DNA from 3 places in the uncultured Enterovirga sp. genome. Region 2 is predicted to be linked to each of the others. Evidence: predicted binding sites of a transcription regulator. Region 2 holds the regulator's gene; each other region holds the start of a gene.

Region 1 (5,074 bases), on a different contig from region 2:
TCGGGCATTTCGAGCGCCTCGCGGCCGCCGCCACGGCCCACGCGCCCTCCATCGCGGCCGCGGCCGAGGCGCTCGCGACGCTGGACGTCACGGCCGCGCTCGCCGAACTCGCCGCCGCAGCCTCATGGTCCCGACCCGAGATCGGGACCGACCTCGCCTTCGCGATCGAGGGCGGCCGGCATCCGGTGGTCGAGGCGGCTTTGCGGGAGGGAGGCGCGCCCTTCATCGCCAACGATTGCCGGCTGGGGGATGGGGCGGGGCCGGGCCGCATCCTTCTCGTCACGGGCCCGAATATGGGCGGTAAGTCGACCTATCTGCGCCAGGCCGCGCTGATCGCGATCCTGGCCCAGATCGGCGCCTACGTGCCGGCCCGCTCGGCCCGGATCGGGATCGTCGACCGGCTGTTCTCGCGCGTCGGCGCGGCGGACGACCTCGCCCGCGGTCGCTCGACCTTCATGGTCGAGATGGTCGAGACGGCCGCGATCCTGAACCAGGCGACCGAGCGCTCGCTGGTCATCCTCGACGAAATCGGACGCGGCACCGCGACCTTCGACGGGCTGTCGATCGCCTGGGCGGCGATCGAGCATCTGCACGAGCAAAACCGCTGCCGCGCGCTCTTCGCCACGCATTACCACGAGCTGACGGCGCTCGCCGACCGGCTCCCCCGCCTCTCGAACGCGACCTTGCGGGTGACGGAATGGGAGGGCGACGTCGTCTTCCTGCACGAGGTCGTGCCGGGCGCCGCCGACCGGAGCTACGGCCTCCAGGTCGCCCGCCTCGCGGGCCTGCCTCCCGCCGTGGTGGCGCGCGCGAAGGTGATCCTGACCGAGCTCGAACGCAGCGACCGCGAGCGCCCGAAAGCCGCGCTCCTCGACGACCTGCCCCTCTTCGCGGCCGCGCGCCCGGCCACGAACCCGCCCGCTTCGCCCCCGCCTCCCGACCCGCTCCGGGAGACGCTGGCCGCGATCGACCCCGACGAACTCACGCCCCGCCAGGCTCTTGAGGCGCTGTACCGATTGAAGCGCGACGCCTGACCGCCAGACCGGAACCGGCGTCCCCGCCCATCGTTCAGACCGCGCAACCCGGGAGGATCGCCATGACGGACGTGACATACAAGGTCGTCGAGCATGACGGCGGTTGGGCCTACAAGCTCGGCGACGTGTTTTCCGAGACCTTCCCGAGCCACGACGCGGCGCGGGCGGCGGCGGACCGTGTCGCGCAGGAGCAGCGTGCGCCCGGCGAGACGGAGGCGATCCAGTACCAGGACGAAAAGGGCCGGTGGCACGATGAGACGGCGCCGGGCAGCGATCGGCCCTCGACCGACGTGGTCGGCTGACCCCTACGGGATCGTCGCGAGCGGCTTCAGGCCCCGTTCGATCTCGGCCCGACGGGGTTCGAGGAAGGGCGGCAACGCGAGCCGCTCGCCCAGCGTCTCCTTGGGCTCGTCGGCCGCGAAGCCTGGGCCGTCGGTCGCGATCTCGAACAGGATGCCGTTCGGCTCCCGGAAATAAAGGCTCCGGAAGTAGAAGCGGTCCACCGGCCCGCTCGACGGCACCCGGTTCCGGACGGATTTGAGCCGGTCCGCCCAGGCGCCGTAATCCTGATCCGGGATCCGGAAGGCAACGTGGTGCACGGCGCCGGCGCCCTGTTCCGCGACCGGCAGGCCCGGTTCGATCGCGACGTGGAGTTCCGCCGCGGGCCCGCCATCCCCTATCTCGTAGACGAGCGTCTTCGTGGCATCCGGACCGTCATAGTCGCGCACCTGCCGCATCCCCATCAGATCGCGCAGGACCATGTCGGTGGGGGCGCTTTTCGGCACGCTCATCGTGATCGGGCCGAGCCCTCGGATCTGGTGTTCGGCCGGCACGCTGCTCTTCGCCCAGGCATAGGCGTCACCCGCGCCGCCATCGTCGATGAGGGCGAGGCGCTGGCCTTCCGCATCCTCGAAGTCGAGCGTCAGCCGCCCGTCGCGCTCGTGGATGGCGCCGTGCCGGACCTCCTCGGATGCGAGCCTCTCGGCCCACCAGCGCAGGCTCGCCTCGCCCGCGACCCGGAGCCCCGTCCGGGTGATGCTGTGGGTGCCGCGCCGCTCCGGCCTGACCCGGAAGTCGAAGAAGGTGAGGTCCGAACCGGGCGAGGCCTCTCCATCCGCGTAGAACAGATGGTAGGCCGAGACGTCGTCCTGGTTCACGGTCTTCTTCACGAGCCGCATCCCGAGCGTGCCGGTATAGAAGCCGTGATTGTCGGCGGGCCTGGCCGTGATCGCGGTGAGGTGATGAATGCCGGTGAGTTGCATGGGATAGATCCTCTCTCGCCGTCATGTCGGATTTCGCCCGTCCCGGGCAATGATCGTCGGTGCAAAGGCGGGCTTGCAGAGATGCCTTCGCCTCCATGACCCTCAGCATCGTTCCGCCGTCCTGTGCCGTGGTGGTCGGTGCCTCCGGGGGCATCGGGCGGGCCTTGGTCTCCCATCTCGTCCGGAAGGCTGGATTCGAGGTGGTCCATGTCCTGTCGAGGAGCGGCACCGATCTCGGGCCCGGCACCCGAGCCGGCACGCTCGACATCACGAACGAGGCCAGCATCGCGGCGACCGCCGCCCGGATTGGCGCGGCGGGCATTCCGGTCGGCCTCACGATCGTCGCGACGGGGCTCCTCCACGGGCCTGAGCTCCGTCCCGAAAAGGCATGGCGCGAGCTCGATGCCGACCGGCTCGCAGAGAGCTTCCGGGTCAACGCGATCGGGCCGGCGCTCGTGGCCAAGCACCTGCTGCCCCTCATGCCCCGTGGCGGCAAGGCCGTGTTCGCGGCGCTCTCGGCCCGGGTCGGGTCAATCGGGGACAACCGCCTGGGCGGCTGGTACGGGTACCGGGCCTCCAAGGCGGCGCTGAACCAGCTCATCCGCACGCTCGCCGTGGAACTCGCGCGCAGCCGGCCGGACGCGATCTGCATCGGGCTTCATCCGGGCACGGTCGATACCGGGCTGAGCCGTCCATTTCAGGCGGGCGTTCCGGCCGAGCATTTGTTCACCCCGGACGATGCCGCCGACCGGCTGCTCGAGGTGATCGAGGCCGCGACGCCCCGGGACAGCGGTGCCGTTCTGGCCTGGGATGGCTCCACCGTCTCTCCGTGACGCCTCCAATCCAGCACGAATTCGCCTGCTCTCCTCGTTCACGGCTTGTTCTTGACGGGCCCGGTCCCGCGCGACACTCTGGCGTGCGGCTGCCGGAACCCCCTCATGGTCACACGCGTCTCAACCGTCGCCTTCGAGGGAATCGAGGGGCGCGAGGTCGACGTTCAGGTGCAGATCTCGGCCGGCAATGTGGCCTTCGTGCTCGTGGGCCTGCCGGACAAGGCCGTGGGCGAGTCGAAGGAGCGGGTGCGGGCGGCGCTGCTCGCCTCGGGCCTCGCCCTGCCGGCGAAGCGCATCACCGTGAACCTCGCGCCGGCCGACCTTCCGAAGGAGGGCTCGCATTACGACTTGCCGATCGCGCTCGGCATCATGGCGGCGATCGGGGCGATCCCGTCGGACGCGCTCGCGGGCTACACGGTGCTGGGCGAACTTGCGCTCGACGGATCGATCACGGCGGTGGCGGGCGTCCTCCCGGCCGCGATCGCCGCCAATGGCCGGGGTCATGGGCTGATCTGCCCGGCCGCCTGCGGCCCCGAGGCCGCCTGGGCCTCGCGCGACGCCGACATCCTGGCGCCGCGCTCGCTCATCCAGCTCGCGAACCACTTCAAGGGCGACCAGGTGCTCGCCCGTCCCGAACCAGCCGTGGCGCCGGCCTCGGGCCCGCTGCCGGACCTGCGCGACATCCGCGGACAGGAAAGCGCCAAGCGCACGCTCGAGATCGCGGCGGCCGGCGGCCACAACCTCCTGATGTCGGGGCCGCCGGGAGCCGGGAAGTCGATGCTGGCTGCCCGGCTGCCCTCGATCCTGCCGCCGCTCCGCCCGCAGGAGCTCCTCGAAATCTCGATGGTGCAATCCGTCGCCGGCCTGCTGGCGAATGGGGCGCTGTCGAGCCGGCGGCCGTTCCGGGCGCCGCACCATTCCGCCTCGATGGCGGCGCTCGTCGGCGGCGGCATCAATGCGAAGCCGGGCGAGATCTCGCTCGCCCATCACGGCGTGCTCTTCCTGGACGAGCTGCCCGAGTTCCAGCCCGGCGTCCTCGACGCGCTGCGGCAGCCGCTCGAGACCGGTTCGGTGATGATCGCGCGCGCCAACCACCGCACGACCTACCCGGCGCGGGTGCAGCTCGTGGCCGCCATGAACCCATGCCGGTGCGGCCACGCGACGGAGCCCGGCTATGCCTGCCGCCGCCAGCCGAACGACCGCTGCATGGCGCAATATGCCTCCCGCATCTCGGGCCCGCTTCTCGACCGCATCGATCTCGCGATCGAGGTCCCGGCCGTCACCGCCGCCGACCTGATCCTGCCACCGGCCTCGGAAGGCTCGACCGAGGTCGCGGCCCGGGTGGCCCGTGCGCGCGAGATCGGCGCACGGCGCTACCTCGCGCTCGGGCTCGATGGCGTCACCAGCAATGCCGCCTGCCCCGGCTCGGTCCTGGAGGAGGTCGCCAAGCCCGATGAGGACGGGATGCGGCTGATCCGTGAGGCCGCGGACGCGATGCGGCTCTCGGCCCGAGGCTTCCACCGAATCCTCAAGGTGGCCCGCACGCTGGCCGATCTCGACGGCGAGAGGCTGGTGCGGCGTATCCACCTGGCGGAGGCGATCTCCTACCGGTCGCATATCGATCGCCGGACGGTCGCGGCCTGACGCCGCTCCCAGCTCAGCTTCCCTGTTCGGCACAGGCCGGCTACGATTGTCGCTGAATTCAAGGAGGCAGGAGGTAAACCTCCTGGGGGGCAGATGGCGACGGACCTGATCGGGTCGCGCCGTCCCAGCGGTGGCAGCCCGATGACGGTCATCGGGACCTGGGTCGAGAGGTGGCGCACCAGCCGGCCGCTCCGGACGGTCCTGGCCGTCGGGACGGTCGTTTTCGGCCTCGTCCTTCTCGCCACCGTCCTGCTCGTGCTGGAGATGCGCGCGCGGGAGATGAAGGACGCCCGCCGCGGCC
Region 2 (5,074 bases):
GACCCGCTTCCTGTTCAAGGTGACGGCGGCCACCGTTCCGCCCTTCATCACCTCGACCCAGGAAAGTGCGGCGACCGAGCAGCAGATCCGCTCGCTTGTCGCCGAGGACCTCCTCGCCGAATATGTCGCCGATGCCGAAAAGCGGATCGGCGTGAAGCTCTACCCGTCGAATGTCAGCCGGGCGATCGGGGGCAGCGACCTCTGATCCTCGCCCGTTCGACCTGAACCGGGTCCGCTCGGACGGCCGTTCAGCGCGCGTTTCGGGAAGGCCGCATGGGCGAGGCCCCGGCCGGGTTGCGGCGGAGGGGGGATCGCACGCACGATTGAGCGTTTGTCACGAGACTGCGTTACCCGGATGCCGTCGCAGGTAGAGCCCCCGATGATCGACACGGATTCGACACCTCCCGCCGCGACGGATGCTGCCTTCAGGAGCCGGGTCGTGTTCGCCGGCTTCGTCGTGTTGGCGCTCGTGGCGCTCGCGGCTGCGGCCTGGGCCCTTCGCACGCTCCTCCTCATGACCTTCCTGGCCGTGATCCTCGCGGTGCTCCTGCGAGAGGTCGGCGACATCCTGCACCGGAAGCTGGGCCTCGGGCGTCGCTGGGCGGTGGTCCTGGTGGTGGCCGTGCTGGCGCTCGCGGCGGCCGCCGCCGCGGCTTTCTTGGCCCCGACCCTCGCGGACCAGGCACGGCAGCTCGTGCAGAAGCTGCCAGAGGCGGCGGGCGCTTTCCAGCGTCGCCTCGGCGACCATCCCTGGCTCGAATCCCTCTGGGGCCAGATCTCGTCCGGGCTCAGTCTGCCGGAGCCGAGCGAGGCCATGGGCCATGCCGGCCGCATCCTCGCCGGCATCTCGGGCTCGCTCGGCTATGCGGGCCTCGTCCTCGGGGCGGCGATCTTCCTCGCCCTCGAACCCGACCTCTACCGGCGCGGCTTCGTGCGGCTCGTCCCCGTGCGGCACCGCGCGTTCGCGGACGAACTCCTGGACGAGCTCGAAAGCACGATCGTGTCGTGGCTGGGGGCGCAACTCATCCTCATGGCCTTCATCGGAGCCATGGTCGCGCTCGGCCTCTGGGCCATCGGCGTGCCCTACGCGCTCGTGCTCGGGCTCCTGGCCGGCCTTCTCGAATTCATCCCTTATCTCGGACCGATCCTGTCCGCCGTCCCGGCGATCCTGATCGCGCTCGCGGCCGACACCACCACGGCGCTCTGGACGCTCGGCCTGCTGGTCGGCGTGCAGCAGGTCGAGAACAACGTCCTGCAGCCGATCGTGCAGAAATCGCAGGTCGACATCCCGCCCGTCCTGCTGATCGTGGTGCTGTTCGGGATGGGGACGCTGTTCGGGGTTGCCGGCATCCTGGTCGCCACCCCGCTCCTCGCCGTGGTCATGGTCGTGGTCCGGCGCATTTATATCGAGCGCGTCCTGGAAGGTGGAGCGAAGGCGCCGGGCACGACCGGCGAAGCCCGAAGCGCCGCCTGAGGCGCCCTTCAGGCCGTGCTGGACGCTCGCGCGACCTTCGTCTAGTGCCGGGGCGGCTCACGATCCTCGCGGAGGCTCCATCATGGCGAGCTCGGCCCGCCGGCAAATCGTCTTCGTCAACGCCGCGCATCTCCTCACCCATTACAGCCTGCTGATCCTGCCGACGGCGGTGCTGGTGATGGCCCGGCCCGGCGGCGCCTTCGGGCCCGATTACGGGCCGGTGCTCGCGCTCGCGACCGGCATGTTCGTCCTCTACGGGGTCGCCTCGCTCCCGCAGGGATGGCTCGCCGCCCGAATCGGGCGCCACGCGCTGATGCTGGCCTTCTGTTTCGGCACCGGCCTGTCGTTGATCGCGGCCGGCTTCGCGGCGACCCCCCTCCTCCTCGCGCTGGCACTCGGCTCGGCCGGGCTCTTCGCGGCGATCTATCACCCGATCGGGACCGCGATGCTGGTCGAGGCGGCGGGCGAGCGACCCGGCCGCTCAATCGGCACGAACGGCGTCTTCGGCAATTTCGGCGTCGCCCTTGCGCCGGTCGTCACGGCCTTCCTCGCCCAGCGCTACGGCTGGCAGGTCGCCTTCATGGTGCCCGGCATCGTGTGCATCGGGCTCGGCCTCCTCTGGATTGGGGTGCCGGAATACGACCACGCCGCCCATCCTTCCGCGACGCCCTTCCCGGTGATCCCGGCGCCCCTCGTCCGGCGCGCCGTCGCGACGCTGCTCGCGATCGCGGTCGTCTCGGGCCTCGTCTTCAACGCCTTCACGCTTCTCCTGCCGAAGCTGATGCAGGAGCGGCTCGCCGGCGACGCGAACCTGATCCCGATCGTCGGAATCCTGGCCTTCGCGGTCACGCTGTGCGGCGCCGCGACCCAGTTCACGGTCGGACGGCTCATCGACCGCACGACGCTGAAACGCCTCTTCCTGCCGCTGGCCCTCGTCCTCGCCCCGACCCTCGCCGCGCTCTCCTTCGCGCAGGGCTGGCTGGTCCTGCCGCTAGCCGGGGTCGCGGCCGCGGTGATCTTCGGGCAAGTCACCGTGAACGAGACGATGACCGCCCGCTACGTCGCGCCACCGCTGCGGGCGAAGCTCTATTCGGTGCGCTTCTTCATGGGTTTCCTCGGCAGCGCCGTGGCAGCCCCGCTCATCGGGTTCCTGCACGAACGCACGGGCAGCCTCACCTCGGCGACCCTGGTCCTTGCCGGGGTCGCGACCGTCACCTTCCTGTGCGCCCTCTTCTTCCCGGATCGGCCCGAGGAGCTTCGCCCCGAACTCTGGGCGAAAGCCGATCCCGCGATCGCGCCGGCCGAGTAGAGCGGAAGAGTAGGTCCGAAAGTCCACATCGCCGCTTGTGGAACATTAGCAGAACGGTTACGCCGTTCATGCTTTGTTTCTCACCCGAGTCGTTCGAGCAGGAGCGCGACGATGCTGACCCGCAAGCAGAACGAGTTGCTGCGCTTCATTCACGCGCGCCTCTCCGAATCCGGCGTGCCGCCCTCCTTCGACGAAATGAAGGAGGCGCTCGACCTGAAGTCGAAATCGGGCATCCACCGGCTGATCACCGCTCTCGAGGAGCGCGGCTTCATCAAGCGGCTACCGAACCGGGCGCGGGCGCTCGAAGTCCTGCGCATGCCTGAGACGACCGCCAGGCCGAAATTCAGCCCGAGCGTCGTCGAGGGCAATTTCGGGCGAGCCCGTACGACGCCGGCGGCCGCTCCGGGCGGCGTTCCCGACGGCGGCAAGGCCGTTTCGATCCCGGTCATGGGCCGCATCGCGGCCGGCACGCCGGTCTCCGCCCTGCAGAACCGCTCGCATTCGATCACGCTCTCGCCGGACTTCCTCGCGTCGGGCGAACATTATGCGCTCGAGGTGCGGGGCGATTCGATGATCGATGCCGGCATTCTCGACGGCGACACGGTCGTCATCAAACGCCAGGACGACGCGCTGACCGGCGACATCATCGTCGCGCTGATCGACGACGAGGAGGCGACGCTGAAGCGTTTTCGCCGGCGCGGATCCTCCATCGCGCTCGAAGCCGCGAACCCGGCCTACGAGACGCGCGTGCTCGGCCCCGACCGCGTCCGCATCCAGGGCAAGCTCGTGAGTCTCGTCAGGCGGTACTGACGGCCGAGCGGCGCGCCCGTCCTCCCGGTGCGAGTGCCTCAAGGCTCCGCATCGGCATCCGGGAGGTCCGGCACCGCCTCCTCCGCCGGAGCAGGACGTGAGGCGGGCCTGCCCGGCGGCGGCGAGGCGGATGCGATGGCGGCGGCCGGCCTCGCGGAGGCTTTGCGGGCGAGCCATGGCCGGCTCTCGCCAGGGCGGCGGGTGGTCTCGAGCCGGAACCCCGACGACGTCGCGAACAGGGTCGTCGCTCCGTGTCCGGCCAGGAAGGCGCGGTCGACCAGGGTGGGCGCGGCGCAGTCCGGCGGTGCCTGAAGGTGGGAGAGGACGACGGCGGCACGGCCGCAATCCTCGGCAAAACCGCGCCGGTCGAGGAGATGCGAGACGATCCGGCCGTCCCGCATCTCGATCGTGCAGCCGATCCGGTCACAGCGCGGTCCGGCCTTGAGCGAGGCATCCGCGGCCCGGCGCGCATCGCCATCGGCCTTGAGCCATTGCTCGGCCGTGAAGGCCGGGACCCGCCCCAGGAGCGCGAGCCGGCCGTCCCGGCCCCGGACCGCGGCGCCCGACCCGTCCCGGGCCACGTAGATGTCCGGGCGCGGCGCAGCGGAGGCGAGCGCCACGCCCAGAATGAAGGGAAGGCCCGCGAGAAGCCGGAGCGCCGAACCACAGAGCGTCGCGACGAGCAGCGCGAAGGCCAAGAGCGAGAGCGCGCCCGCCCCGAAGGCCGGCACCACCAGCGTCGAACCGGCGAAACCCGCGACCCATTCCGACAGGCGGAGCACGCCGTCCGTGGCATAGCCCATGGCCGCCCAGATCGGACGGTCAAGGCCGAAGGGGAGCGCGACCACGCCGATCACGGCGGCCGGCATCACGGCGAAGGACACGAGGGGCAGGGTCGCGGCGTTGCCGATCAGCCCGTAGGGTTGGACATTCTGGAAGTGGAAGGTTCCGAACGGCCCGGTCGCGAGCGTCGCGACGAGCGTCGTGCCCAGGATGCCGGCGAGCGTCATGCCGACCCAGAGTGCCGCCCGACGAAGCGGGTCGCCCGCCTCCGCCGCGGGGCGGACCCGACGCGCCGCCTCGGCGAAGGCGATCAGGCCCGCGACCGCCGCGTAGGACATCTGGAAGCTCGGTCCGAGCAGCGCCTCGGGCTCCCGCGTCAGGACGAGGATCGCCGAGATGGCGAGGTTGCGGAGCGACAGCGCCGGCCGGTCGAACAGGATCGCGCCCTGCATGACGAGGATCATGACGAGCGAGCGCTCGGTCGCGACCTCCGAGCCGGAGAAGATGCAATAGGCCGTCGCGCCCGCCATGCCGACGATCGCCGCGATCTTCTTGATCGGCCAGCCAAGCGCCAGCGCCGGCGAGAGCGCCAGGAGCGCGCGCGTCGCGGCGAAGAAGAGGCCTGCGGCCAGCACCATGTGCAGGCCGGAGATCGACACGACATGGTAGATTCCGGCCGCCCGCAGGATGTCGTTCGT
Region 3 (5,074 bases), on a different contig from region 2:
GTCATAAGTGTCGAAGCCGCCCTTCACGATTTGCGGGGCGGAGATCCTGCGTTCGGGCCAGCACTCGATCCCGATGACTACGTCGAGTCGCCGCGGCTCGCGGCTAGCCTACGCTCAGGCGTCTCTGAGGGGCTCGTTTACCCGAGCCGACGGGATCCGGACGGCGAGTGCGCCGCGCTTTTCTATCCCGACCTCGCCTTCGATCCCGTCCAGGGTCGCCACCTTGATTATCACTGGGATGGTGCGCGCGTGGACCTGTACCGTGAGGTGGGCACGGGCAAACTCTTCAGGATTGGCAAACGACGTACATAGCACCCTAAGGCGACTGACCGGTATTGACCCAGATCTGACGTGCGGAAAGTCCGTTTTTGGGCATCTCAATTCGACGATGAACAACCCAGCAATCTTCGCGCTCGAGCTACAGCGCAAACGTCGGAGCCGCAGGCGGTCTTGCTCGGAGGATTGCGAAAAGCACCTGTCGATCTCGTCCGATTCTGGAGATCTTTAATTCCTCTTAATCTGTGCTGACCTTATCGCGACAAGAGCAACCTGCTCGCCAGCCTTTGCCCCACAGCAGTGAGATCACGGCTGCCGGTCAAGCCTTGTACGGATTGGGCCTCGTTTTCAATGACGTCAATCCGACGCTCAAGATAACGACACTCGTCCGAAGTCATGGCTCCACGGTTGAGCAGAGCCCGATGAAAGTTCTGGATCGCCCGAAACACGTAAAGGCCGTGCAGGATGCCCAGGATCGGACGGGAGGTACCCTGCCACGGTGAGTGCATCCGCTCGCCGCCATCGACGACAATGGGCGCCACAGACTCCATGAGCGTAAGCTGCAGATGCATGCACTCATGCAGAATACTTTCCGCCAGCCGTAAATCGCCGTATGCGCCCGCCCGAGGGTGGATGCCTACGAAAATCGTGAACGGAACAGCCGGGTCGCTGTAGCTAACGTCGTACTCGGGCCCTTCCGGCCGCAACACGTGCAGCGCGGACAGAAGCGCGCCAATCGCAACGGCCGCGCCAGGCACCTCCCCGATCCTGCGGAAGGCGGCCAAGACCGCGGTCACTGCTTCCTCAGGGTGGATCTCGCTCGGCCCGTACAGATCCAAGCCAAGATCGGCATAGCGCTTCGAGATCGGCGCGCCGAGCAATTCCACCGTCGCCGGAATAGAGGCCTCGAAATCGGCCGGGAAATCGACGCTGGCGAGTTCCGTCCTCGCCGCCCAGGCATCGCGGGCGAGGTAACGGACGGTGCCGTAGCGGGCACGATTAATGCCGGTCGCCAGCTCCATCTTGCGATAGCGGGCGCCAGCAAGGCGCTCGGCTAAGCCCTCGAACCAACAAGGACCGGGCGTCGCCAGCGCTTCCTTGACCAGCTCCGCGCCGTCCGTCATCGCACCTCGCCCGGCCGCCGAAATGTGTAGACCAACGTGTAGCGCTCTCCGTCCCTGATCGAGGACACGGCATGGTGGGATCTCGGCGAGATCTCGAAGGCGAAACCGCTTCCATGGGTCGGTATCACCACGTGCCTCAAGCTCTCGGGCTGGTCATCGCCGAAGAGCATCAGCAATCCTCCCTGCTCGGCGGTCCAGCCGTCGTTTAGCTGGATCAACATTCGGTGAGATTCCCGACCTTCAAGGAAATCGTTGTGGATGCGGATCGTCTGTCCCGAGGTGAGCCGGTGGGCGCCGACGTCAACGAGCTCCAGCTCGTCCTTCACGTCGAACTGCCGCCGCAGTTCAGAGCGGACCGACGTAATGAACTCCGGCGACGCCAAATCAACTATCTCGGGCCCGAGCTCCGAAGTAATGAGGGAGAACTCGTGCTGCTCGTAGAAACTCTCGACGCGGAGCGCCCATGGAGCCGACGTTCGCAACCAGTGCAATGCGCGGTCCGCCTCATCGTCTTGCAGGATGCCGCCGACACGGAAGTGCGGAAATGGGTCGGTGGAACTGCGGACCTTGTCGAAGGATGGCAGTGTCATGCGGCGAGCATGCGGCGGGACAGGATGTCTCGCATGGCGTCGATCAGGAGCCTTTGATCCGCGCAGAACACGCTCGGGTTGACGAAACCCGTTTCCGACCGCCACCGGTGAGCCGGCATCCCTCCCCCGCAGACCCGCAGGTCCGGGCAGGACAGGCAGACCGGCGAGGACGGCCGCTGGGCGTGGTGGTAGACCGCAAACTCCTTTGAGGCGACCACCTGCCTAAGATCATGGGTCGTGACCGACCAGCCGGACGCGAACCGATCGGCGGCGCCGAACGCGCTCTTGAGCGTGTCGTTCTTTCTTACGCTCCCGTCTGTGTCCACGACGAGTATGCCGTAAGCGTCAAGGCCGACGCCCTCCTTCCGCGAAATGCCGCCCATAAGCAGCTTGAGCATGTCGTCCAGCACGCGGATCGGCACCGGCCTTCGATCCGCAAGGTAGACGTCCAACAGCCGGCACATCCAATCGCCGTACTCGGTCGAAAGCGGGCTGGCCTTCCCCACCGGGACCTCGTCATGGTTGCCATCCCGATACAGGAAGTCCATGCTGGGTGCGCCCGTCGACTTCAGGAACGAATAGACCTCGCCGGGATCCGACGCGAGGTCTACAACCGCCAGCACGCCCGTAAAAAGACGGCTACCGGCCGGGTGTTCGGATAGGCGCCGGACTGCCTCCATGACGCGCGAGTGCGATCCAGCGCCTCGCCTGTCCGGGCGGTGCCTGTCATGTACGGCGGCCGGACCATCCAGGCTGATCGAGACGCCAACGTCATGTTCCATGCACGTGCGCAGAACGGCGTCGGAGAGCAGGAGGCCGTTGGTCTGTAGGTGTAGCCCGCATGTCGGCGGCAAGGCCCCCCGCAGCGCCGCGCAAACGACGTCGAAACGCTCCGCTCCTATCAGGAGGGGCTCCCCGCCGTGGAACACGACGCTGAACGGAACGTCCTGCGAAGAAGCGAGCAACGACAGCTGCGCGACGGCGCTGTCGATCACTTCGGGCGACATGCGCTTGGGCTGCGCCAGCCATCCTTCGTCGCCCATGTTGTAAACATAACAATAGTGGCAATCGAGATTGCAGCGGCTGGCGAGCTTCAGCAGGACGGTGTCGACGGTGACCATTGACGGTCGCCCGCCGTCAGCGATTATGGCGATTGTGCATTCGGTTATAGGCGTGCGCCTCGACCGTGTCCTCGTTACGGACTTCCGCCATCAGTCGGTCGAGGGTCACGCTATCGAGCCGAAGCTCTTCCGGTGCTTCATTGTCACGCTCCCGCGCGACGCACCCCGGATCCTCGGCACCCATCTCCATGGTCGTAGCTCCCGGAAAACTTCTGGATCATAGCAGATGCATGACGCTAGGGCTAGCGATAAAAACGGGAGGTTTAGGTCTTTATGCTTCCCGTGTGTCGAGGAAATCATGTGGGAGGGCGCTGTCCTCAAGCCCATGCCGCCTCAATATCAAGACATGTCACCCTACAAAGATCGGAAGTTACAAATCTCTTACCTTTGCGGGCCTGACGCGAAACGACAAATATTGATCATGTAGGGCGGTCTACGCCTACATTAAGAATGAGCTATGCTTTTCGATATTCTCGGTCTCCCTGAACGATCGGAAACAGTTTTCATCGAAGCGGGTCGGACACGGGACTATCCTCGCAAATCAACGTCAGCTCACCCGGACGCCAGCCTCCTGATAAGGCGCTTGGCCAAACCAAAACGCCGAGAGCCGGCACGCAAGGGAGAACCTATAATACTTACACTGTTGCCCAAAGTATTTATGCGCCTGTTCATCTGAACAATTTCCGCGCTGCACAATCGTGTCGGCGTTCGTACACTGGTCTTATGGGACGGGAGCCCGCGACGCCAAGAACGCCTTCGCCATAGCGCTAAAAGGACTGGAAGCCAGCACCGATTTGTGCAGCAGATCTCTGTAGTCCTTGGCAATCTGCTGCACTGTGGGATCGCCGCTATCTGTGATTTTGATTAAGCGATCGTAGGCGCGCTTGAGCTCAAGGAACCTGCGTGTGCGCTTGACATCGTCCTTCCTAATTAGGCCCGCCACCTCGATTGTCCGCCATCCCAACGCGGACGTGCCCCGGGGTTGATCGTCCTCCCAGGTCAAGTGTTCGTCCGGATCGTTCGCGTCTGGCTTGAGCAGCAAGGGTATCTCCAGATCCACGCTATCGTGATGGCTCCGGGCGCGATTAGATTGATCGGCGAGGGGAAAGCAGGTACTCTTGTACGAACTGTTGCATACCACGCACGCCAAAAACAAGTTGTCCCATTCGTACGCAAGCCAATAATAGCCGGGATATAGTTCGGGCTCTGCTGCATCCTGTTTGACAGCTCCCTTCGGACGCCAATGCTCGACGTGGCGCTGCATATAAGGATGTTCGATCTCGACCTCGCAGAAGCAACATTTACCGTGCTGCGCTTTTGCGAGCGCGTTCCTCACCTCAGCGGCGCCGTAGACGTGTGAGGCGATGGCCATGGTACGCTTGCCCGAAAGAAATTCCTTCGGCTCGGCGTCGAACGCCTCCGAGTGAGCTTTGACCCACTTCGGGCCAAGGCGCTTAAGCGTTTCGGGCGCTTCGCCCTTCACGACCCTGATCACCGCCGATCCGCAAGTTGCTTCTCCAATTCGACGACGCGCTCCATCAATTTGTCGAAAGCCGCGTCGTATGGAGTGTCGCCAGTCTCGATGCTGTGCGCGATACCATTCAGCGTCGTCAGCCGAGCTCGTTCGGTAAGATCAAGGTTGTGCTTGCGGAGTAGTCGCTCACGCTCGACGAGGAGTTCTGATGATCGCACATCTTGACCGCTGGCAAACCCAAAGGCGGCGCTGCCGAGGATTTCATCGTAGCGCCAGGGCTGATGAGGTAGCGGATCGTTGATAACTTCAGCCGCTGTGCCGTTCCAACGTACGACAGCAACTGGGTCGCCGCTGGCTACAGCTTCCTGGGCAACGATCGGGCTATGCGTCGTAACGATAAACTGCACGTTCGGAAAATGTGCGAGCAGCTTGTGGCGGATCTCACGCTGCCACCTCGGATGTAAGTGGAGGTCGACCTCGTCGACGATA

Evidence for each region. Region 2 encodes LexA, which represses DNA repair genes until DNA is damaged. Its sites were predicted from a motif close to TGTTCNNNNTGTGTTCNG; they were not measured.
Region 1: a site for LexA is predicted at 3,165-3,182, ahead of ACFE87_RS05820 (YifB family Mg chelatase-like AAA ATPase). Genes of this name have one in related genera too.
Region 3: a site for LexA is predicted at 3,314-3,331, ahead of yhhA (YhhA family cyclophane-containing RiPP). Genes of this name have one in related genera too.

What each region holds. Positions count from the first base shown of each region.
Region 1 covers NZ_CAXTAZ010000007.1:85,282-90,355, reverse strand. Annotated here, with positions in the region: gene mutS (DNA mismatch repair protein MutS) at 1-1,034, shown strand, start outside; gene ACFE87_RS05835 (DUF2188 domain-containing protein) at 1,097-1,336, shown strand; gene ACFE87_RS05830 (ring-cleaving dioxygenase) at 1,340-2,296, opposite strand; gene ACFE87_RS05825 (SDR family NAD(P)-dependent oxidoreductase) at 2,392-3,129, shown strand; gene ACFE87_RS05820 (YifB family Mg chelatase-like AAA ATPase) at 3,235-4,773, shown strand; gene ACFE87_RS05815 (ATP-binding protein) at 4,915-5,074, shown strand, end outside.
Region 2 covers NZ_CAXTAZ010000033.1:30,988-36,061, forward strand. Annotated here, with positions in the region: gene ACFE87_RS16075 (SurA N-terminal domain-containing protein) at 1-205, shown strand, start outside; gene ACFE87_RS16080 (AI-2E family transporter) at 380-1,474, shown strand; gene ACFE87_RS16085 (MFS transporter) at 1,557-2,783, shown strand; gene lexA (transcriptional repressor LexA) at 2,895-3,593, shown strand; gene ACFE87_RS16095 (ComEC/Rec2 family competence protein) at 3,632-5,074, opposite strand, start outside.
Region 3 covers NZ_CAXTAZ010000006.1:9,226-14,299, forward strand. Annotated here, with positions in the region: gene ACFE87_RS04865 (RES family NAD+ phosphorylase) at 1-312, shown strand, start outside; gene ACFE87_RS04870 (HEXXH motif-containing putative peptide modification protein) at 531-1,400, opposite strand; gene yhhC (cyclophane-containing peptide 2OG-Fe(II) oxygenase YhhC) at 1,397-1,990, opposite strand; gene yhhB (cyclophane-forming radical SAM/SPASM peptide maturase YhhB) at 1,987-3,111, opposite strand; gene yhhA (YhhA family cyclophane-containing RiPP) at 3,128-3,301, opposite strand; gene ACFE87_RS04890 (hypothetical protein) at 3,833-4,606, opposite strand; gene ACFE87_RS04895 (AAA family ATPase) at 4,603-5,074, opposite strand, start outside.